Regions from separate parts of the Rhodoferax sp. ZS1R25 genome, predicted to be linked through region 2. Evidence: predicted binding sites of a transcription regulator. Region 2 holds the regulator's gene; the other holds the start of a gene.

Region 1 (11,927 bases), on a different contig from region 2:
GCTGGAGCGCCTGGCTTACGCACTGGGTCACGCACCCGCACTGGCCGGCATCCACACCGTGGCACCCAGCGGCGCCGAACTGGCCAGCGACCCGCAAGCTGCAGTGGCCCTGCTGACCAAGGCCTGCCAGGAGGCCGCCACGCAATGGAATGCCCAGTCCATCGTGCTTGGCGGTGCTGGGCTGGCAGGGCTGGCCGCGCTGATCCAACCCCATGTGCACATTCCGGTCATCGACAGCGTGCTGGCCGGCACCCGCCACGCGCTGGCCTTGCCCACCAGCCCCAACCCCGAGAACGGGTTTGACGTGCCTTGGTACAACCTGGCCCCCGAATTGATGGCACTGGGCAGTCGTAACAAGCTGCAGCAGGTGTAAGGCCTTGTAATCCGGGTCATCGCCCCAGCGCGCACGGCGTTGAAAGCGCATAAGCCGCCACCTCTGGCGGTACGGGCTCTGGCCCCTTTCACCGTATGAAGCACGCTTCTTCCCATTCCACACGGTTTTCTACCGGCCTGGTCCGCACGCTGCGTGCGGGCACAGCCGCCCTGGGGCTGCTGGCCCTGGTACACACGGCCCATGCGAACGACTGGACCCCACTATTGGGTGGTGGCGTCGGTGCTGCAGCTGGCGCGGTACTGGGTCAGTCCGTGGGTGGCAAAAGCGGTGCCGTGGTCGGTGGCGCGCTGGGCGGTGCCGCCGGTGCCGCAGTGACGACGCATGGATCAGGCCGCAATGGTGCGGTGATTGGCAGCGCCGTGGGCGGTGCTGCGGGTGCCGCGGTGGGGCAATCGGTAGGCGGGCGCAGTGGTGCAGTGGTGGGTGCCGGTTTAGGCGGTGCTGCGGGCGCTGGCGTAGGCCGCAGCGTGACCCAGCGCCAGTACCAGGCGCGTGGCTATGACCGTGGCGGACACTACGAACAAGCCAGCTACCGCCGCGACGACTACCGCCATGACTTTGGCCACCACGACCACCGCGGTTGGGACAAGCACCACCGCCACCATGGTCATGGCCACGACCGTGACCGCTACGACGACTAAGCCCGGCGCAACGCGTCAGCCGCGCAGGGTCTGGGCAAAAAAGGCCAGGGTGCGGTCCCACGCCAATTGCGCGGCGGCCGCATCAAAGCGCGGTGTGGTGTCGTTGTTGAACCCGTGCTGCGTGCCCGCGTACTGATAGGCCGTATAGCGCACACCCGCGGCCTTCAATGCTGCTTCGTATACGGGCCAGGCCGCGTTGATGCGCTCGTCCACCGCGGCAAAGTGCGCCAATAGCGGCGCCTTCACTTTGGCCGCATCTGCGGGGGCCGGCAGGTTGCCATAAAACGGCACGGCAGCTGCCAGCTCCGGCAGGCGCACCGACAGGATGTGGGCCATGCCCCCACCGTAGCAAAAGCCCACCGCACCCAGCTTGCCCGTGCCCTCGGCATGCGTCAGCAAATACCGGGACGCCGCCACAAAGTCTTCCTGCGTCTTGGTCTGGTCCAGCTTGGGGAACAGCTCGCGAGCCTTGTCTTCATCGCCGGGGTAGCCGCCCAAGGGTGTCAGCGCATCGGGCGCCAACACCAAGTAGCCCGCCAGCGCCAGGCGGCGGGCAATGTCCTCGATGTGGGGGTTGAGTCCGCGGTTTTCATGCACCACCAGAATGGTGGGCAGCTTGCCCGCAGTTTGCGCAGGACGCGCCAGATAGCCCTTGATGCTGCCGTAGCCGGCAGGTGAAGGAATGTCTACGGTGCGCGTGCTGATGCGCGCATCATCTTTGGGCACCACTTGGGCGGCCGCAAAGTTGGGGCTCAGCGCCGCCAGCAGCCCTGCGGCCGTCACGCCACCCACCGCAAACTTCTGGGCGCGCTCCAGAAACCCCCGGCGGTCCACGGTGCCGTGCACATAGGCATCAAACAGAATCAGCAGTTCCTGGTCAAAGTCCTGCGCGGTTTTGCGTTGCATGGGCTAGCCTCCCAAAAAAGAGGCCAGCTTAGCGGGAAAGCCGTTACGCCGCTGTGACTGCGCTCGTAACAGGGCTTTCACCCAGGGCCACTTCGCCGCCCAGCGCCTCCAGCAGATCCGGGATCAGCTGTACCAGCTCACCCGTGGCAATGGCCACGTCGGCATCAAAGTTGTCGTCCTTGCCATCCCCCGCGGCCTTGGCGGCTTCTTCAAACACGGTGTCCAGAAACGCAATTTTTTTGAGCTGCAAGGCCTCGGTCAGCACAAACGACACACGGTCGTTCCAGGTCATGGCCAGGCGCGTGGGCATCTTGCCCAGTGCAATGTGCTGGGCCACCTCATCCGTGTCCAGCGCATGGCGCGTGTAGCGCACCACGGCCTTGGATTCGTCCGCAGCCTTGAGTTCGCATTCGCGATCCACACTGAAGTCCGGGGGCGCCTCTTGCGTGCCCAGCCAATGCGCCATGGCCGTGGCCGGCGCCAGCTGGGTGTTGATCAGTTGCACGGCCAAGCCATCCACCGCCTTGATCAGCGCTGTCATGACTTCGTCGGCCTTGGCCTGGCTGCCTGCGTCCAGCACCAAACGCCCGGCCTTGGGGTCTATCCACACCTGCACGCTGGACTGCTTGGTAAACGCCATGGGCAACAGGGCCAGGCGGGCATCGTCACGGATCTCACGCGCCTCTTTCTTGCCGGGCTTGCGGCCGGTGGTGGCCTCAATCTGTTGCAGCTGTTCCTGCACCTTGCGCTTGACCACCGAGCCGGGCACGCTTTTGACCTCGATCATGAGCTTGAGCAGCCACTGGCCGCCCACGATCTCCACCAAGGGGCCGTGGGCCTGACCCCGGGGTTCGGTCCAGCCCACCGATTTCTCCTGGCTGGCGCCACATTCCACAAACCGCGCGCCATCCAGCGCCTCTTCCAACTGCGCCTGCGTTGTCGACCATGCCGACACCAGGCGGTACACCATCATGTTTTTGAACACTTTTGACCCATTTCTATAGACCCTGCATTTTCACGCAACTTTACAAACCCACATGGCGGCGCAATGGGACGGATACACAGGCCTCGCACACTTGCTTTCAACCTGATGCGATACCCGCTGCAGGTAGATGACCAAAGGAATACTCCATGAAACCCGTTTTCAAATCTCTTGTCGTGGCCAGTCTGTTGGCAGGTGCAGGTTTTTCCGTGATGGCGCAAAAGCCCGCCCCCGATGCTGCGGCCGAAGGCAAGCCCCGCATGGAACACCACCAGCGCATGGACCCCGCCAAGATGGAAGCAATGCATGCCAAGCGCGTGGCAGAACTCAAAACCAAACTGAAGATTACCGCCGCCCAGGAAGGCGCCTGGACCACCTTCACTGCCGCCATGAAGCCGCCTGCCCGTGACGCCAAGCAACGCCCTGACCGCGCCGAGCTGGACAAGCTGAGCACGCCGGAGCGCTTGGACAAAGTCCGCGCGCTGCGCACCCAGCACATGGCCGACATGCAAGCACAGATGGACAAGCGCGACGAAGCGACCAAGACGTTCTACGCCGTGCTAAGCCCCGAGCAGAAAAAACTGTTTGACGAAGAACACGCCCGCATGGGTGGCCACCGGGGTGGCGAGCGCAAATAAACTCAGGCCAGCAGCGTCTTGAGCTCGCCGCTGGCAATCAGGGCCTGCACGTCGGTGGCACCACCCACCAGCGTGCCCTTGACGAACACCATGGGAAACGTGGGCCAGCCGGTCCACAGTTTCAGCGCCGTGCGGCGGCGCCAGGTGTTGAGGTAGTTGCCGTATTCCAGGTAGGTGTAGGCCACGCCCGCGGCGTCCAGCGCCGCACGCGCCTTCTTGGGCATAGGGTTCAACCCCATGCCAACCACCACCACCGCATGCGCGGCGACTGCGGCCTGTACTTCTTGAACAATGTCCTGGTGGTGCCCGGCAATGCGTTCACGGATGGCGGGGTGGATGTGGGATTCATCCAGAACGGGGCGGGGCATAAGCAGTCCTCAAAGGGTTAGCTTTTTATTATGCGGTGGGCCCTTGATCTCCATCAAAATTTAGGGGCTGCTGTCGGCCTAGACTGGGTAGCATGGGCTTAGCACCATGACCACTCCATTTTTACCCCCACCCATCCGCACCATCACCCTGATGCGCCCCTTGGCGTGGTTGGGGCTGGCTTGGCACGACATGCTGCGCGCGGGTTGGGTGAGCTTTGCGCACGGCTTCGTGCTGGCGGCGTTTGGAGCCGCCATCGTGGCGGTGGCACACCACCGCTTCTGGCTGCTGGCTGGTGCGCTATCGGGCTTTCTGGTGGTGGCGCCTGTACTCGCGACCAGCCTGTACGCCCTGAGCCGCGCGCTGGAGCGCAAGGAAACCGCCGACTGGCGGGTGGTGGCCAAGACCTGGCTGAACTGGCAACACAGCCATTTCAACAAATGGGGCAACGACTACTGGTGCATGGTGCAGTTTGGTGCCCTGCTGGCCATCGCCGCCACCGGCTGGGTGCTCACCTCTGCCGCACTCATCACCCTGCTGGCCCCCATGCCGGTGAACACCCCCCTGGAGTTTGTGCGCCACGTTGTGCTGGCGCCCGACAGCTGGCTGTTTGAGCTGTGGCTGGCGCTGGGTGGCGTGCTGGCAGCACCCCTGTTTGCCTCCAGCGTGGTCTCCATGCCCCTGCTGCTGGACCGCCGTGTCACATTGATGCAGGCAGTGCTGACCAGCTGGCGGACCATCCTGGCCAACCCCGTACCCATGGCCCTGTGGGCGGCGCTCATCATGGGGTTCACGTTGCTGGGCTTGGGGTCGTTGCTGCTGGGTTTGATTCCGGTGATACCCATGCTGGGCCACGCCAGCTGGCATGCCTACCGCGAGCTGGTAGACGCCTCTGCCTTGCCTGCCAGAGAAGGCTACTCCGCTCCCTATGTCCGCCCCGGACCACGCTGATGTTTGGCTTTACCGAAGAGCAAATAGCCAGCTTTGGCCTCACCTTTGGGGTGGGCGGCTTCATGCTCTACATGCTATTCATCATTGGGCAGCTGGCGTGGGAATCCAAGGCGGGCAAATTCGGCACGTTTGTGCTGTTTTTGGGGCTAGCCTTTGGCATGGTGGGCTTTGCCGCCAAGTTCATCATCCAGTGGGTGCTGACCCGCTAGAACCGCGCAGCGGGTCAGCCCAGGGGACGAATGCCGATCAGCAGACCATGCAGCACAAAGGCGAACAGCGCCCAGGCTGCCACACCCACCGCCACGGTGATACCCGTGCCCCATGCAGTACCTGCCGGATACGCTGTGCCCAAGGCCCGGTCACGCCGGCGGCAAGCAATGAAATTGGCCACGGCCCACAGCAGGAAGGCACCAAACAACACGACGTGGGCCAGGTTGCCATTGGCCAGCAAATGCGCCAGGGCCCAGCTTTTGACTGCGAGCACCATGGGGTGGTGAAAACGCGCCTTGATGGCATTGCCCGGCACATAGGCCGCGGCCAACAAGACAAAGGCCAGCAGCGTGAGCAAGGCAGCCAGATGCCGCATGCCCGTGGGTGGGGTCCACAGCACCACCGGGGTCTCGCGTGCCACGCCAAACCCCCACACGATAAGCGCCAGGCCTGTGGCAGCCAACAGCGAATACACGCCTTTGTAAGCGCCCTCGCCCCAACGGGCCAGTGCCTGCGTGCGCCATGTGTCTGACACCATGCGCACCGAGTGCACACCCAAAAACACCAGCAAACCCAGCAGCAAATAGCCCATCACAACCCCTTGGTTACGCCACCGCGCCCTAGGCGCCCAGCACCCGGTTTTTGCCTGCGCGCTTGGCCAGGTACATGGCCTGGTCCGCACGGCGTATCGCGTTCCCAGGTTCTTCGTCCGCCGCCAGCTGCGCCACACCGGCACTGAAGGTGATCAACAGCTTCTCGGTACCGGCCAGAAAAAAGCGCTTGGTGAGTTCACGCTGCAAGCGGGTCATGGCTTCAATGCCCTTGTCCAGCGGGGTATCGGGCAGCAGAATCACAAACTCTTCACCACCGTAGCGGGCCAGTGTGTCTTGGGGGCGCATGCATTCGCGTGCCACCGCCGCCAAATGGCTCAGCGCGGCATCGCCCGTGGCATGGCCCAGGGTGTCGTTGAGCTTTTTGAAGTTGTCGATATCCAGCAAAGCCACGCTGAGCGGCAATTCCTTGCGGCGTACATGGGACACCTCGCGGTTCAAGGCCTCGTCCAAACCCTTGCGGTTCAGGGCACCCGTCAACGGGTCGTGCCGTGCCTGCGAGCTGACACGGTCCAGTTCCTGGTGCAGCCGGACCAGCTCTCCTTCTGACTGCACAGCGCGCCCGCGCAACACTTCCAACTCTTCACGCGAGGCTTGGCTCTCATGCGCCATGTTGCGGGTTGTGCTGACCACCTCTTTCAAGACAGGCGCAATGTCGGCCAAGGTCTTGGCTTGTTCGATCAAACGGGCACTTTCTTCCAGCTTCTGTTGAAAGGTCCCCGTGGACTGGCTCATCTGGGACAGGCGGTCAATAAAGGTCGCCACCATGGTGCGCATTTCTTCCTGCGTTTGCAGGGCACGCTGTTTAGCGTCTTTTTGTTTAAAAATAACGTCTTTTAAGCGGCGTTCCACGTCATCTAGGCGGCGTAGCGTCAACGGCGGCGTGGCGGCTTCCATCAGTGCGTCCATCTGGCCCTTGAGCCATTGCTCGTCCAGGCTGAGCTCGGCGACGTTTTCAAACACCAGGTGCAAGAGCTTCAGCAACGTCACCCGAATCTCGGCCTGGTCTTCCGCGGCAAACGAGAGACGGTGGCTGTAGTTCACCAGCATCAGCTTCACGGCAGCCACATCGGCGCCGGGTTGGCGCATGGCCTTGAGCAGGTTGTCGGTCTGTTCGTTGAAGCGAGCATCGTCCGAACCCAGGGCAGGCAAGGCATATTCAATCAAGCGCCCCATCTGGCCCAGAAATTCGGCAGAAATGGCGCTCGGTGCCGAGGGAACAGCATTCACAACCCCATTGGAAACGGGCGCTGCCGCAGCATCGGCTCCATTCATCGGAACAAAGCCGCCATAGGCAATGAGTGCCGACTTCACACCGTCCCAGTTCAGCCGGTCAATCGCATAGTCCAACAGGCCTTTCTGCTTTTGCTGGCCCGGTGTCTTGGCCGGCAGTCCCTGTGAAATGTCCCGCAGCATGTCGGCAGGGAAGTGCGGCACATGCGGGATACCCGCAATTTCGTTGTAGAGCGCCAAGTAGTTGGCTGGCGTGGGCGTGAGCTTGCGGGCAGTCAGTTGCTTGAGCGTTTCCCGGGCAATTTCAAATGCTTTTTTATCGGCCATAAACACCGTTTCAGGTAATTTTCAGGAACTCTTTGACTGCGCGCACAGTGCTTTGGGCATCCTCTTCCTGGGGCACATGCCCCAGTGGCTCAAACACCACCAGCCGCGCACCCGCAATATCTGCTGCAAAGTGCCTGCCATTGTCCAATGGAATCAGCCTGTCCTGCGCGCCCCAAAGGATCAAGGTGGGCAACTTCAGCGTTTTAATGTGTTCCACATGGTCCCAGCGCATTTGCCCAAAGCGCTGAACCAGTGCCGTGCGGTTGCCCGCCCGCAGGGTCAGCTCGTAATAGCGGTCCACCAACTCTGGCGTCACCTTGCTAGGGTCGCCATAGACATTGCGTACGCTGCTTTGGATCACACCGCGTGGCAGCGTGTATTCCATGAGTCTGCCTACGACAGGAGCGCGTGCCAGCCGAAACCCCAAAGGCACCGATTCCGATTGCATGGGATAACCGCCTGCATCTACCAAGATCAGCTGCGTTACGCGCTGAGGTTGGGCCACAGCAAACTCCCAGGCAATCTGCCCACCTAGGGAATTGCCGCCCAGCACCACGTGCTGCAGACCCAGGCTGTCCAGCACCTGCTGCACAAACTGCACATAGGCAGCCATCGAATAGTCATTCTGTGGGTGCGGGCCGGTCAAACCAAAGGCCGGCAAATCAAAGCGGATCACGCGCCGCGTGGCCGTGAGGTTCTGTGCCCACCCATCCCAGGTGTGGAGGCTGGCCGCCGTACCATGCAGCAACACAATGGGGTTGGGGTCATTGCGCGGCCCTTCGTCACGCAAGTGCACCTGCATGCCGGCTACCGACACAAACTGTGACGGCGCCTGCGCCCACCGGGCGGACAATTGCGCCACCGACCGGTCTGGTGCCCAGGTGGCAATGACGCCCGCGAACCCAAACACCAGCATCGCGATCAGCGACACACCCAAAATACGGACAACAAGTTTCATGGGGCTGAACTCTACCTGTCTCCACCCCCACCGTGTCAAAGAATAAACCTGTGCATAGATTTCGCATAAGCCAGTAGTTATCCACAGGCGGATGCCAAAACCCAAAGTTATCCCATTTCACGAAGCAAAACCAAAGCACAGTCACCCACAAGGGTTAAGCTTGTCTAAGTCTTTGATTCTGTTCAATAAAAGAGGCTTGTCCACACCGAAGGGCTTCCCTTATCTACTACTACTATCTTTAAATAAGTAACTTAAGTAAATAGCAAAGCGCATAACTTCCCTTCGTTGTTCCACTTTTTTGAAGCAATAAAAAAAGATGTGTACATCTGCAAAGAAGCCATCGCCAAGTCCGTGTTTGGGACCATCCATCAAGTAAGATTTGCCCGCTTCACACAACCGCCCTTTGCACATTTCCTCCATGCCAGTTTCTTCTGCGGGTTCTGCCCCAGGCCACAGCCCTGCAAGTTTTGAAATCAAAAGCGCCCAGCTCCCGCTGGTGGCCTTGCTGCTCAAAACCACCGACTGGACGCTCTTGGCCGAAGAACTGACGACGCAATTCGGCAGTGAAAGCGACAGCGCAGACTTTTTTGACCACGACGCGTTGGTCATCGATTTTTCGCATCTGCCGGTGGATACGCCAGTGCAGGACATGGTGCCGCTGCTCAAGGTGCTGCGCACCTGCAACCTGGTGCCCGTAGCGGTACGGGGCGCCAGCCCGCAATGGATGGCCGCGGCACTGGCCGTGGGCCTGGTGGAAGCGCCACCAGAAATCGTGCGCAGCAAGACGGCGGAAGCTCCCACACCCGCTAAAACCGTGGTGCAGGAAGTGGTCAAAGAGGTGGTGCGCGAAGTGCCCGGCCCCGCCACCATGGTGATCGACAAGCCCTTGCGCTCCGGCCAAAAGGTCTATGCGCGCAATGCCGATCTGGTCGTGCTGGCCATGGTCAACCAGGGTGCTGAGGTGGTGGCCGATGGCAACATCCATGTCTATGCACCTCTTCGTGGCAAGGCCATGGCCGGTGCGCGTGGCAACACCAACGCACGCATTTTTTCGCTCTGTCTGGAGCCAGAATTGATTTCCATCGCCGGTGTCTACCGCACCAGCGAAAATCCCTTGCCCAAGGATGTGCAGGGCAAGGCCGCCCAAGTGCGACTGAGTACCGATGGCCAGGAAAAGCTGCTCATAGAGCCGCTCAAGGCCTGAATCGACTGATATTTTTTATTTCGAAAGACATTTCACCCATGGCAAGAATCATTGTGGTTACCTCCGGCAAAGGTGGTGTGGGCAAGACGACGACCAGTGCCAGCTTCGCAACCGGTCTGGCCCTGCGTGGTCACAAGACGGCCGTGATCGACTTTGACGTGGGCCTGCGCAACCTGGACCTGATCATGGGTTGCGAACGCCGCGTGGTCTACGACCTGATCAACGTGATCCAGGGTGAGGCCAACCTGAACCAGGCCCTCATCAAGGACAAGCAGTGCGACAACCTCTACGTGTTGGCCGCCTCGCAAACCCGCGACAAGGACGCGCTCACCCAAGACGGCGTCGAAAAAGTACTGAAAGACCTGGGCGCGATGGACTTTGAGTTCATCGTCTGCGATTCGCCCGCTGGCATTGAAACCGGTGCGCTGATGGCCATGCATTTTGCCGATGAGGCCCTGGTGGTGACCAACCCCGAAGTGTCCAGCGTGCGCGACTCCGACCGCATCCTGGGCATGCTGGCCAGCAAGACCAAGCGCGCCATGGACGGTAGCGACCCGATCAAGGAACACCTGCTGATCACGCGCTACAACCCGGCCCGTGTAGACCAGGGCCAGATGCTGTCGCTGGAAGACATCCAGGACATCCTGCGCATCAAGCTCATTGGTGTGATTCCCGAGAGCGAATCCGTGCTGCAAGCGTCCAACCAGGGCGTGCCCGCCGTGCACATGCAGGGCAGCGACGTGTCCGAGGCCTACAAGGACGTGATCGACCGCTTCCTCGGTACCGACAAACCCATGCGCTTTACCGAAGCACCAAAACAAGGCCTGCTCAAGCGCCTGTTCGGAGGGAAATAAACCATGGCCTCCCTTCTGTCCTTTTTTCTTGGTGAGAAGAAGACCACGGCCAGCGTTGCGAAAGAGCGCCTGTCCATTCTTCTGGCCCACGAGCGCGCCGGCCGCAGTGCGTCCGAACCCGACTACCTGCCCGAACTACAGCGCGAGCTGGTCGCCGTGATCAGCAAGTACGTGAAGATCAATCCCGCCGACATCAAGGTCATCCAGGGCCGCCAGGACAACCTGGAAACCCTGGAAGTCAAGATCGAGTTGCCAGACGCCCGTTAACCCAGCGCAGATATTTGCTATGGTATTCATAGCTTCCTGCGCAATTTTGACGGGGGCTACAGGCCTATTTGGCTTCTGATCGCGCTGGCATCAGGCGTAGCAGCGTGATTTCAGAGGGCGCGCCAAAGCGCTTGGGGGGTCCCCAGTAGCCGGTGCCCCGGCTGGTGTAGACCCACAGCGCGCCCAGCTTGTGCAGGCCCGCGGTGAACGGCTGCTGAAAGCGCACAAAGTAGCCCCAGGGCCAGAACTGCCCCCCGTGGGTGTGGCCCGATAGCTGCAAATCAAACCCCGCCTGTTCCGCCGCCGCTGCACTGCGTGGTTGGTGTGCCAACAGCAGTTTGAACAAGGCTTGTTCAGGGGCTTGCGCCATCGCCGCCTGCGGGTCGCTGCGGTGGCTTTCATCAAAGTGGTGGGCACTGTAGTCGGCCACACCGGCCACCACCACCATGGCGCGTTCCGGGTCTTGCGTGTCGTTGCTGTGGTGAATCACCACATGCTCGTTCATCAGCACTTGCACGCCGAGTGCCCGCAACGCATCAATCCAGCTGTGTGCGCCTGAGTAGTACTCGTGGTTGCCCGTCACAAAAAAGGTGCCGTGGGTGGATTGCAGTTGCGCCAGCGGCGCAATGTGCTGGCCCAGTTCTTTCACGCTGCCGTCCACCAGGTCGCCGGTGATGGCCACCATGTGCGCACCCAGGCTGTTCACCCGGTCCACGATGCGTTGCAGGTAATGCGTCTTGATGGTGGGGCCCACGTGGATGTCACTGATCTGCGCCATGGTGAAGCCATGCAGGGCCTGCGGCAGGTTGGCAATGGGCACATCCACCCGTACCACAGCCGCAGTGCGGCGCGCGTTCCAGAAGCCCAGCACGGTCATCAGCAGCGCCAAAAGCGGCACGGCCTCAGCACTGGCGTGGCGCAGCACCGCCTTGTCCAGCGTCAATCCCACGGCTTGTGCGGCCCAGGCAGCCAACAACAGCACATCGCGCAACAGCGTGAGCACCAAGAGCGAGGAAAACAGCCCCATGCACAGCAGCCCAATCCACACCATGGCGGTACTCCAAGGGCCCCGCTTGGCACCGCGGCCCATCAGGCCGCGGGGTACCAGCAGGGCGGATACCACCAACACACCCCCTAGCAGCAGGCTGACGTCGGAGGGCAGATCAGGCAGCAACCGCCAGGCAATCAGCCCATGGAACAAGAGGGAAATCAGGGTAACCGGGGCAAAAGCCATGGTGTGCGCCACGTCGCGTGAAGGACGGCGGCAGAGTGGAAAGCTTGGTAGATGGTGCGTGAATCCTGGGGTTCAAGGGCTGGGGTGGGTCAGGCTGGTGTGGCCTGCGGCGCCGCTTGCACCAAAGCGCTGCTCGCTGAAGTGCGTTTCA
Region 2 (11,927 bases):
CTGCTGCGTGAGCAATACCGCACTGCCTGAGGGGTGCGGGCATACTTGACCCCATGCAGCATGTACTTATCGTTGATGACAACGACGCCAACCTCCATTTGTTCAGTACGTTGGTAGAAAAACTCGATGGCTGCGTTGCGGTGCCTTTTTCCAGCCCGCAAGAAGCGTTGGCCTGGTCCGCCCGCACGTCGGTGGACCTGGTGATCGTGGACTACCAGATGGAGGGCTTGGACGGCCTGGCCTTTATCCGCCTGTTCCGCGAGCTGCCGGGGCGCGACATCGTGCCCATCATGATGGTCACCGCCAACGACCAGAAACCGGTGCGCTACCGCGCGCTGGACTCGGGCGCGAATGACTTCTTGAGCAAGCCAGTGGACAAGGTGGAATTTCTGGCCCGGGCCAAAAACATGCTGATCCTGAGCGACGCCCGCAACAAGCTGGCCGACCGCGCCAGCTGGTTGGCCGAAGAGGTGCAAAAGGCCACAGCCGAGATTCTGGCGCGTGAGCGTGATACGGTGATCCGCCTGTCCCGCGCCGCCGAGTTTCGGGACCCCGAAACGGGCGCCCACATCTCGCGCATGGCGCACTACTCCAAGCTCATTGCCCGCGGGCTGGGCCTGTCCGATGCGGACCAGGAGTTGTTATTGCAGGCCGCACCCATGCACGACCTGGGCAAGGTGGGCATTGCCGACAATATTTTGCTCAAGCCTGCGCGCCTGAATGATGCCGAATTTTCGGTGATGAAGCAGCACGCCCGCTATGGCTACGAGCTGCTGCACGGCAGTGCCTCCAAGGTGCTGCAGGCCGGGGCCGAGATTGCGCTGGGCCACCACGAGAAGTTTGATGGCAGCGGTTACCCGCAGGGCCTGCGTGGCGAGGCCATTCCGCTGTTCAGCCGCATCGTGGCTGTGGCCGATGTGTTCGATGCGCTGACCTCTGAGCGCCCCTACAAACGGGCCTGGACGCTGGAAGAGGCGGTGGACTTTCTCACCGCCGGTTCGGGCACGCATTTCGACCCGCAGTGCGTGCAGAGTTTTCTGACCGCCTGGGAAGATGTGATGGCCGTGCGCGAGCGCTACCAGCAAGACGCCTGAGCGCCTGTGCTTAGCGCAGCACCAGCACGGGAATGTGGCTGTGCGTGAGCACGTGCTGGGTCTCGCTGCCCAGCAGCAGGCGTTGCAAGCCACGCCGCCCATGCGACGCCATCACGATCAGGTCGCAGTGCTGCTGTTTGGCCGCGGCCAGCAGCGCGTCTGACACGACTTCGGCCCGCACCACCAGGGCCTGGGCTTTGACACCCTTGGCCAGGGCTTTTTCCTGCACGGCATCCACCACCACCTGCGCGGCGTCGGCCCAGCTTTTCTCTACGCGCTGCACGTCTTCAGATTCGAGTGCAATACCGCCATCAAAATAGGCTTGCGGATATCGGTGCACCACCTGCAGTGCGACCACTTCTGCACCGCACAAGGCGGCCAGTTCGATGGCACTGTTGACGGCCTTGTCAGACAGAGGCGTGCCATCGGTAGCGACGAGGATGCGTTGGTACATGCTGGCTCCTTGTGGGTGAGAGGCTTTCAGGTTACGCTGGTTTCCGCATGGCTGCTTGATCTGTATCAAGCTTTTTACACATGTAACCCCGCACACTTCATCCATGAACGTCGCAGCCCTGTCCAGCCCCGCACATGTGCCGCACACCCCCGCGGTATTGGCCCTGCTGGACGACCCGCAGGAGTGGAGTGCGTTCAGCCGCTCCACCCCCCAGGCGCCCGACCAGTGGGAGTCCAGCGTGGTGATCGAAGGCATGCACTGCGCGGCCTGCTCCCTCACGGTGGAAGACGCCCTGCGTCGGGTGCCCGGCGTGCTCAGTGCGCAGGTTAGCGCCGCCAGCCAGCGTGCACGCGTGGTGTGGTTGGCGTCTGCCGTGCAACCCTCCCGCTGGATGCAGGCGGTGCAGCGCGTGGGGTACCGCGCGCTGCCTGCCAACGATGTGTTTGCCAGTGAACGCCGCCGCGTGGCCGCCCGCCAGGCGCTATGGCGCTGGCTGGTGGCGGGCCTGTGCATGATGCAGGTGATGATGTACGCGTGGCCGGCCTACGTGGCCCAGCCCGGTGATCTGACCGCCGAGATGGAGCAGCTGCTGCGCTGGGCCTCGTGGGTGCTGACGCTGCCCGTGGTTCTGTTTTCCTGCGGCCCGTTTTTCAAGAGCGCCTTGCAAGACATTGCGCATGCCCGCATCAGCATGGACCTGCCGGTGGCCTTGGGCATGGCCATCACCTTTGGAGTGAGCACTGCCGGCACCTTTGACCCGCAAGGCCTGTTTGGCCGCGAGGTCTACTTTGACTCCCTCACCATGTTCGTGTTCTTCCTGCTGACCGGCCGCTGGCTGGAGCTGCGCCTGCGCGACCGCACGGCGGGGGCGCTGGAGGCGCTGATGAATCGCCTGCCCGACAGCGTGGAGCGCCAGGCAGCAGATGGCAGCTTTGTACCCGTGGCAGTACGCCGCCTGCAGGTGGGCGATTTGATCCGCGTGCAGGCCGGCCAGGCCTTTGCCGCCGATGGTGTGGTGGAGCACGGCCACACGCTGGTGGACGAGGCGCTGCTGTCGGGGGAGTCGCGCGCCTTGCCGCGGGGGGTAGGCGCCAGCGTCGTGGCGGGCAGCCACAACGTGCATGCCACGGTGCTGGTGCGCGTGCAGCAGGTGGGGGAGGCAACGCGGTTTGCGCATATCGTGGCGCTGATGGACAGCGCTTCCACCACCAAACCCCGGGGCGCGCTGCTGGCCGACCGCTTGGCCAAGCCTTTTTTGGTGGCGGTGCTGCTGGCGGCGGCCCTGGCCTGTGCCTGGTGGTGGGGGCGCGACCCCGGCCACGCCCTCATGGTGGCGGTGGCGGTGCTGGTGGTGACGTGTCCGTGCGCGCTGTCGCTGGCCACCCCGGCCGCCATGCTCGCAGCCGCAGGCCGCCTGGCCAAGGCCGGGCTGCTGGTGCGCAGGCTCCAGGCGCTGGAAGCCTTGGCCGGTGTGGACACCGTGGTTTTTGACAAGACCGGCACCCTGACACGTGACGCTATGGGCCTGCAGGCTGTGCACACCCGCGCTGGCGTGTCGCCCAACGCCGCCTTGGCCATGGCCTGTGCGGTGGCGCAGCATTCCTTGCATCCGGCATCGCGGGCGCTGGTTGCGGCGGCGCGGGAGGCGGGGCTGGTGGACCAGTGGGCCTGCGCCGCCGCAGAGGAATTTGCAGGGCAGGGCGTGCAGGGCGTTGTGACCCGCGGGACGGTGGAGGCTGCGGCACAGGGGCCGGGTGGCCTTCTGCGCTTGGGTGCGGCCGCATTCTGCGAGGTGGGCAGCCCGGCGCCGGGCCTCTGCGGCTTGCAAGTGCACCTGAGCGACGCCCAGGGCTGGATCGCCACCTTTGGGTTGGACGAGGTCTTGCGTGCCGAGGCTGCGGCCGTGGTGCAAACACTGCGTGCGCAGGGCGTGGCGGTGCACCTGTTGTCGGGCGACCGGGCAGAGTCGGTTGCCCAAGTGGCGTCCCGGCTGGGTATCACGCAAGCGCAGGGCGCCTGCTCGCCAGCGGACAAGCTGGCCTATCTGCAGCAGCTGCAGCGCGCCGGCCACACAGTGGCCATGGTGGGCGATGGGCTCAATGACGGTCCGGTGCTGGCGGGGGCCCATGTTTCGTTTGCGTTTGGCAATGCCGTGCCGTTGGCCCAGGCGCATTCTGATTTTGTGCTGCTGGGCGGCAGCCTGCAGCAGGTGGTGCTGGCGGTGCAGTTGGCCCGCAGGACCATGCAGGTGGTGCGGCAGAACCTCTGGTGGGCCTTGCTTTACAACGCGGCCTGTGTCCCTCTGGCCGTGCTGGGTTGGTTGCCGGCCTGGCTGGCGGGCCTGGGCATGGCCAGCAGTTCATTGGTGGTGGTGCTGAATGCCTTGCGCCTAAGCAAAGGCGGTGCAACACTGGCACCCGTCACACCGCAGGGGGCTTGATGGACATTCTGTATTTGCTGATTCCTTTGTCTGTGGTGCTGGTCTTCTTCATCCTGGGAGGGTTGTGGTGGGCCATCGACCGGGGGCAGTTCGAGGACATCGAGTCCGAGGGCGAGCGCATCCTGCGCGACCCCTGAACCGGTCGCGGGTTTTCTGGCCCGCAGTTGATATGGGTCAACCCTGGCAGCGTCGCCGGGGCTGACACTCGCTTAGCAGTTATCCAAGTAGAGGTACCAATGGCATTTCCAAATCAACAGGCGACCGTGTACAACGACACCGTTGTGCGCCAATTCGCCATCATGACGGTGGTCTGGGGCGTGGTCGGCATGCTGGTGGGGGTGATCATCGCCGCCCAACTGGCCTGGCCCGAACTCAACTTCGGCATTCCCTGGCTGTCGTATGGGCGCCTGCGCCCCCTGCACACCAACGCGGTCATTTTTGCCTTCGGTGGTTGCGGCCTATTTGCCTCGGCCTACTACGTGGCGCAGCGCACTTGCCAGGTCCGGCTGTTTGGCGACAAGCTGGCGGCCTTCACGTTTTGGGGGTGGCAGCTGGTCATTGTGGCGGCTGCCATCTCCCTACCGCTAGGCTACACCCAAGGCAAAGAATATGCAGAGTTGGAATGGCCGATTGACATCTTGATCACCCTGGTCTGGGTGTCGTTTGCGGTGGTGTTCTTTGGCACCATCGGCACGCGCAAGGTCAAGCACATCTACGTGGCCAACTGGTTCTTTGGTGCCTTCATTCTGGCGGTGGCCATCCTGCATCTGGTGAACAGTGCGGCTATTCCCGCGGGCTGGATGAAGAGCTACTCGGCCTATGCCGGTGTGCAGGACGCCATGGTGCAGTGGTGGTACGGCCACAACGCGGTGGGCTTCTTCCTGACCGCAGGCTTCCTGGGCATGATGTATTACTTCATCCCCAAGCAGGCCGAGCGCCCGGTGTACAGCTACCGCCTGTCCATCGTCCACTTCTGGGCACTGATCTTCACCTACATGTGGGCGGGCCCCCACCACCTGCACTACACAGCGCTGCCGGACTGGACCCAGTCGGTGGGCATGGTGTTCTCGCTGATCCTGCTGGCGCCCAGTTGGGGCGGCATGATCAACGGCATCATGACGCTCAGCGGTGCCTGGCACAAGCTGCGGGACGACCCCATCCTGCGTTTCCTGATCGTGTCCCTGTCCTTCTACGGCATGTCCACGTTCGAGGGCCCGATGATGTCCATCAAGACCGTAAACGCGCTGAGTCACTACACCGACTGGACCATCGGCCACGTGCACTCGGGCGCCCTGGGTTGGGTGGGCCTGGTGACCATGGGTTCCATGTACTACCTGATTCCGCGCCTGTTCGGCCAGAAGCAGATGTACAGCGTCAAGGCGATTGAATTGCACTTCTGGACTGCCACCATCGGCATCGTGATTTACATCGCCGCGATGTGGATTGCCGGTGTGATGCAGGGCCTGATGTGGCGCGCGATCAACCCCGATGGCACGCTGACCTACACCTTTGTGGAATCGGTGAAAGCCACCTATCCCTTCTATGTGCTGCGCCTGCTGGGCGGGCTGCTGTACCTGGGCGGCATGCTGATCATGCTGTGGAACACGCTGAAGACCGCGACGGCAGGGCGCGCTGTGGCCGTCAACATTCCTGCAGCCGTCGCACACGCTTGAGAGGCTAATCCCATGACAACTCCCACACCCCAATCCGGTCTCTCGCATGAGAAGGTGGAGACCAACAACTTTCTGATGATTGTGCTGATCCTGCTGGTGCTGCTGGTGGGCGGCATGGTGGAAATCGTGCCCTTGTTTTTCCAGAAATCCACCACCGAGCCCATCAAGGGCATTAAGCCCTACACCGCGCTGCAGCTGGCCGGGCGCGACATCTACACGCGTGAAGGCTGCTACAACTGCCACTCGCAGATGATTCGCCCCTTCCGCGCCGAGACCCTGCGCTACGGGCACTACTCGGTGGCGGGCGAGTCGGTGTATGACCACCCCTTCCAGTGGGGCAGCAAGCGCACCGGGCCAGACCTGGCCCGCGTGGGCGGCAAGTACAGCGACGAATGGCACCGCATCCACCTGACCAATCCGCGGGACCTGGTACCCGAGTCCAACATGCCCGCCTACCCGTGGCTGGAGAAAACGCTGGTCGATGCAGACAGCCTGCCCAGCCACATGGCAGCCCTGCGCAAGGTGGGTGTGCCCTATACGGACGAAGAGATTGCCAAGGCCAGCGCAGACGTCAAGGGCAAGACCGAGTTGGAAGCGACCATTGCCTTCCTGCAGGTTCTGGGCCTGGCCCTCAAATAAGCCACCGGGAGCACACCATGGATATCAATACCCTGCGCTCGGTGACCACGGTGGTCAGTTTTGTCGTGTTCATTGGCATCGTCTGGTGGGCCTGGTCGCGCAAGCGATCCGCGGACTTTGACGAAGCTGCCAACCTGCCTTTCGAGCAGGACTGACCCGAACAAGGAATCAAGATGAGTGACTTTACCAACGACTTCTGGTCCGTCTATGTGGCGGCCATCACGGTGATTGGCATCGTGGCCTGCCTATTGCTGTTGTGGTTCAGCGGCAAAGCCCGCGCCATGACTGCACACGACAACACCACCGGCCACGTGTGGGATGGTGACCTGCGCGAGATGAACAACCCGCTGCCCCGCTGGTGGGTGTGGCTGTTCATCATCACCATTGTGTTTGCCTTGGTGTACTTGGCGCTCTACCCGGGCCTGGGTACCTATGCAGGCAAGCTGGGCTGGACCCAGGCGGGCCAGTACCAGACCGAGGTGGACAAGGGCAACGAGGCGGTGGCGCCCCTGTACGCCAAGTTTGCGGCCATGAAGCCCGAAGACATTGCCAAAGACCCCCAAGCCCATGCGATTGGCGAACGGCTGTTCATGAACAACTGCTCCCAGTGCCACGGCTCGGATGCGCACGGCTCCAAGGGATTCCCCAACCTCACCGACGCTGACTGGCTGCACGGCGGCACACCCGAAAAGATCATGGAAACCATAACCCTGGGCCGTGTGGGCCAAATGCCACCGATGGCCGCTGCGGTGGGCACACCCGATGATGTGAAGAATGTGGCCAACTATGTGTTGAGCCTGTCCGGCAGCCCGCACGACTCGGTGCGCGCCGCGCTGGGCAAGTCCAAGTTCACGGCGTGTGCGGCCTGCCACGGCATGGACGGCAAGGGCAACCAGGCCCTGGGTGCTCCCAACCTCAGCGACGACATCTGGCTGCATGGCTACGGCGAGAACGCCATCATCGCCATGGTCAACAACGGCAAGATGAACCAGATGCCGGCCCAGGCGGACAAGCTCACGCCCGCGCAAATCCAGGTGCTTGCCTCGTATGTATGGGGCTTGTCCAATGGTGCGGTGGCCAAGTAGGGCCTGTCTTCAGGAATCCGTTTGACCACTTCTGCCCAGGCCCCGCACAACAAGGTGATCCCCATCGCCGTGTCGCCTGACAAGGGGCCGATTGCGCCGCCCGAAGGGGCCGACGCGGAGATGGTGGCCCTGTACGAGGCGCACAAGAAGATCTACCCGCGCAGCGTGACCGGTTTTTTCTCGCGCTGGCGCTGGGCCTGTGTGTTCCTGACCCAACTGGTGTTTTACGGCCTACCGTGGCTGGAGTGGGGCCAGCGCCAGGCGGTGTTGTTTGACCTGGGCGCGCGGCGCTTCTTCATCTTCAACCTGGTGCTGTACCCGCAAGACTTTGTGTACCTCACAGGTCTGCTGGTCATCTCTGCGCTGGGGCTGTTTTTGTTCACCGCGGTGGCGGGCCGCCTGTGGTGCGGCTACGCCTGCCCGCAAACGGTCTATACCGAAATATTTCTGTGGCTGGAGAAACTGACCGAAGGCGACCGCTCAGCCCGCATGCGCCGTGATGCAGGCCCCTGGACGGCTGACAAGGTCGTGCGCAAGACCGCCAAACAGGGCTTGTGGATTGCCGTAGCGCTGTGGACGGGGTTTACCTTTGTGGGCTACTTCACGCCCATCCATACGCTGTCGCGTGAAGTGCTGGCCTGGGGCCTGGGGCCCTGGGAAATTTTTTGGGTGCTGTTTTATGGCTTTGCCACCTACGGCAATGCAGGCTTTTTGCGGGAGCAAGTCTGCAAATACATGTGCCCCTATGCGCGCTTTCAGAGCGCGATGTTCGACAACGACACCCTGGTGGTCACCTACGACGAGGCGTGGGGTGAGCCGCGCGGCGCGCGCTCCCGGAAAGCCGACCCAGCGGCGCTGAACCTGGGCGCCTGCGTGAACTGCAGCCTGTGCGTGCAGGTGTGCCCCACGGGCATCGATATCCGAGATGGCCTGCAATATGAGTGCATAGGCTGCGGTGCCTGCGCCGATGTGTGCGACACGGTAATGGACAAGATGGGCTATGCCCGTGGGCTGGTGAAGTACTCCACCCAAAACGCCGTGAGCCAGCAGTGGACCCCGGCCCAAACCCTGCGCCACGTGCTGCGCCCCCGGGTGCTGGTTTATGCCGGCGTTCTGGGCGCGGTGGTGTTGGCCATGCTGGTCAGCCTGTACCTGCGGCCCGCCTTCAAGGTGGATGTGGAGCGCGACCGCGGTGCACTCGCTCGCATTGTCGCGGGTGGCCGTATTGAAAACGTGTTCCGCCTGCAGGTGATGAACGCGACCGAAACCCCGCAACGCTTCCAGATTGCGGTGGAGGGTTTGCCCGGGCTGGCCGTGGCGTCCGAGCCTGCCATAGAAATAGAGGCCACGCAGTCGCGCTGGGTGGCCGTGCGCGTGCAGCTGCCCTACGAGGGCACTGCGGCGGGTTCGCACCCCATCCATTTCATGGTGACCGCAGAGCAGGGCGGCGCCCAGGTTGCCGAAAAATCCGTGTTCATTGTTCCCCGTTGAGGAGATTTTTATGTCCGATTCCACAGCCGTAGATCCACGCCCCTGGTGGCAATTTGGCCACGTATGGCTGGTGGTCTCGGGGCCGCTGACCGTGGTCATCGCCAGCTTCTTCACCTTCTACCTCGCCGCCGTAGGGTCCGACCCACTGGTGGATGAAAACTACTACCAAAACGGCGTGGAGATCAACCGCACGCTGGCGGATGCACCGCAGAGCCTGGCGCCTGCCATGCAGGCCCGCAACCATGCGGCAACCGGTGTGGTTGAGTCCGCGCCCGTGCCCAAAGCACCCTGAGCGGTTTGCGTCAAAGGAGTCTTATGCGCGGCAAATGGATGGCCATCGTGTGGCCGGCCTTCTTGATGGCCTGTGTGCTGGAGCTTGTGGTGTTTGCACTGGTGGACCCGCAGGACCTGCAGTGGTTGGGGCTGCCGCTAGAGCTGCCCCGCAAGGGGGTCTATACCCTGTCGTTCTTTGTGTTTTGGGCCGTGACCGCCGTGTCCAGCAGCCTCACGGCACTGTTGGGCTTGAGTGCCGCCGAGGTCAACGAATAAAGCTCAGCCGCAGACCTTGGGGTTCACGATGTCTTTGAGCGCATCGGTGTTGACGATGCGCACATGGCGCTGCTTCACTTCCACAATGCCGTCGTCTACAAATTTGGAGAACGTGCGGCTCACGGTCTCCAGCTTCAGGCCCAGGTAGCTGCCGATTTCTTCGCGCGTCATGCGCAACACCAGTTCTGACTGCGAAAAGCCCCGTGCGTGCAGGCGCTGCACCAGATTCAGCAAAAACGCGGCCAAACGCTCCTCGGCGCGCATGCTGCCCAGCAGCAACATGACCCCGTTCTCGCGCACGATCTCGCGGCTCATGATCTTGTGCACATGGCGCTGCAGCGCATTCACTTCGCGGGAGAGTTCTTCAATGCGGTCAAACGGCATGACGCAGACCTCGGCATCTTCCAGCGCCACGGCATCGCAGGTGTGGTGGTCGTTGACGATGCCATCCAGCCCAATGACCTCGCCGGCCATTTGGAAGCCCGTGACTTGGTCACGGCCGTCTTCCGAAGCGACGCAGGTTTTGAAGAAACCGGTGCGGATGGCATACAGGCTGGTGAAGCGTTCGCCGCTGCGAAACAGGGTGTCCCCGCGCTTGACCTTGCGGCGGCTGGCCACCACATCGTCAATCTTGTCCAGCTCGCTGGGGCTGAGGCCCAGGGGCATGCACAGTTCACGCAGGTTGCAGTTGGAGCAGGCGACCTTGATGGCTTGGGGTGTCAGGGGCATTGCGGGCGCAATGGCAATAGTGGCGTGCGCCTCGATTGCTTTAGTGGTGGTTGCGGTTGGCTCAAACATGTGGTTCCCCTGATGCAGATCAATTATGTTCCTGGTCATGCGCCGGCTCCTTGATGTAGGTCAAGGAGTTTGCGAGAGTCTTCCGTCACAGTCTGTGCGGTAGCCTGGAGCATTCATGAACGCTGTCGCCGAACCCACCTCTGTATCTGAAGGATTGTTGACCCGCTTTGACGTGTCCGGGCCGCGTTACACCTCGTACCCCACGGCAGACCGTTTTGTCGAGGCGTTTACCGCCGACGACTACGCCCAGGCGCTGTCGCAACGCCGCAGCGGCGCCGCCGCGCTGGCGCTGCCGTTGTCCTTGTATGTGCATATTCCGTTCTGCGAGTCGCTGTGCTACTACTGCGCCTGCAACAAGATCATCACCAAACACCATGACCGCGCCGCGCCCTACCTGCGCTACCTGAGCCGCGAGGTGGACCTGCATACCGCGCTGATCGGGCGGGGGCAGTCGGTTAGCCAGCTGCATTTGGGCGGTGGCAGCCCCACATTTTTGAATGACGCAGAACTGCGTGAACTGATGGGCATGTTGCGGCGCAATTTCAACCTGGTACCCGGCGGCGAATATTCCATCGAGGTGGACCCCCGCACCATCGATGTGCAGCGCCTGGACACCCTGGCCGAGCTGGGCTTCAACCGCCTGAGCTTTGGTGTGCAGGACTTTGACCCCGCCGTGCAAAAGGCGGTGCACCGCGTGCAACCGGCCGAGCAGGTGTTTGCGCTGGTGGAAGCCGCGCGAGCCCGAGGGTTTGAGTCCATCAATGTCGATCTGATCTACGGCCTGCCGCAGCAAAGCCCCGAGTCGTTTGACCGCACGCTGGCCCAGGTGAACCAGCTGCGACCTGACCGCATTGCGCTGTATGCCTATGCACACTTGCCCGAGCGCTTCAAGCCGCAGCGGCGCATTGCCACCGTGGCCTTGCCCAGTGCAGCGTCCAAGGTGTCCATGCTGTCGCGCTCGCTGGCGGCCTTCATGGGGGCGGGCTATGTGTATGTGGGCATGGACCACTTTGCGCTACCCGGCGACGCCCTGGCCGTGGCCAAGCGGCAGGGGCGGCTGCACCGCAACTTTCAGGGCTACAGCACCCAGCCCGACTGCGACCTGATCGCGCTGGGGGTGTCGGCCATTGGCCGCATTGGCGCCACCTACAGCCAAAACGCCAAGACGCTGGACGAGTACTACGACTACCTCGACCAGGGCCGATTCCCCGTGGTGCGCGGCCTGGCCGTTACACGCGATGACCTGGTACGCCGCGCCGTCATCATGGCGCTGATGTGCCAGGGCCAGCTGCAGTTCGAGTCCATCAACCTGGCCTATCTGGTGGAGTTCAAAAGCTACTTTGCGGCGGAAATGAAGGCCCTGGAGGCGCTGGTGGAACAGGGACTGGTGACGGTGGATGACGCCGGTATCCAGGTCACCCCACAAGGCTGGTTTTTTGTGCGTGCCGTGGCCATGGTGTTTGACAAGTACCTGCAGACCGACCGCACCCGCGCCCGGTTTTCCAAGATCATTTAGCATCGCCCGATGCAAGCTTCTCTGGCGCTCACCGCCCTGATGATGGGCCTGGTGGGCGGTCCCCACTGCGTGGCCATGTGTGGTGCTGCCTGCGCAGGCATCGGGCAGGCGGCGGGCCCGCGCCAAACCTCTGCGCTGCTCAGCTTTCAAGTCGGTCGTGTGCTGGGCTATGCCGCATTGGGTGCGCT

What was found. The regulator FNR, encoded in region 2, switches genes on or off when oxygen is low (the NO sensors DNR and NnrR bind a similar motif). The targets are predictions, from matches to a motif close to TTGATNNNNATCAA.
Region 1: the regulator FNR is predicted to act here: its motif matches at 3,973-3,986, upstream of AC097R_RS01790 (DUF2189 domain-containing protein).

Annotation. Positions count from the first base shown of each region.
Region 1 is NZ_JBWMAZ010000001.1:377,867-389,793, forward strand. It holds gene AC097R_RS01760 (aspartate/glutamate racemase family protein) at 1-373, shown strand, start outside; gene AC097R_RS01765 (glycine zipper domain-containing protein) at 469-1,035, shown strand; gene AC097R_RS01770 (dienelactone hydrolase family protein) at 1,051-1,941, opposite strand; gene AC097R_RS01775 (recombination-associated protein RdgC) at 1,985-2,926, opposite strand; gene AC097R_RS01780 (Spy/CpxP family protein refolding chaperone) at 3,073-3,561, shown strand; gene AC097R_RS01785 (glutaredoxin) at 3,564-3,929, opposite strand; gene AC097R_RS01790 (DUF2189 domain-containing protein) at 4,036-4,878, shown strand; gene AC097R_RS01795 (DUF2788 domain-containing protein) at 4,878-5,087, shown strand; gene AC097R_RS01800 (NnrU family protein) at 5,102-5,680, opposite strand; gene AC097R_RS01805 (GGDEF domain-containing protein) at 5,709-7,259, opposite strand; gene AC097R_RS01810 (alpha/beta fold hydrolase) at 7,270-8,217, opposite strand; gene minC (septum site-determining protein MinC) at 8,636-9,421, shown strand; gene minD (septum site-determining protein MinD) at 9,460-10,275, shown strand; gene minE (cell division topological specificity factor MinE) at 10,279-10,542, shown strand; gene AC097R_RS01830 (metallophosphoesterase) at 10,607-11,776, opposite strand; gene AC097R_RS01835 (NRDE family protein) at 11,849-11,927, opposite strand, start outside.
Region 2 is NZ_JBWMAZ010000002.1:776,094-788,020, reverse strand. It holds gene AC097R_RS14520 (malonate--CoA ligase) at 1-30, shown strand, start outside; gene AC097R_RS14515 (HD-GYP domain-containing protein) at 54-1,094, shown strand; gene AC097R_RS14510 (universal stress protein) at 1,105-1,548, opposite strand; gene AC097R_RS14505 (heavy metal translocating P-type ATPase) at 1,652-3,988, shown strand; gene ccoS (cbb3-type cytochrome oxidase assembly protein CcoS) at 3,988-4,125, shown strand; gene ccoN (cytochrome-c oxidase, cbb3-type subunit I) at 4,225-5,661, shown strand; gene ccoO (cytochrome-c oxidase, cbb3-type subunit II) at 5,674-6,300, shown strand; gene AC097R_RS14485 (cbb3-type cytochrome oxidase subunit 3) at 6,318-6,455, shown strand; gene ccoP (cytochrome-c oxidase, cbb3-type subunit III) at 6,474-7,385, shown strand; gene ccoG (cytochrome c oxidase accessory protein CcoG) at 7,407-8,876, shown strand; gene AC097R_RS14470 (FixH family protein) at 8,887-9,168, shown strand; gene AC097R_RS14465 (hypothetical protein) at 9,192-9,425, shown strand; gene fnr (fumarate/nitrate reduction transcriptional regulator Fnr) at 9,429-10,148, opposite strand; gene hemN (oxygen-independent coproporphyrinogen III oxidase) at 10,339-11,739, shown strand; gene AC097R_RS14450 (sulfite exporter TauE/SafE family protein) at 11,749-11,927, shown strand, end outside.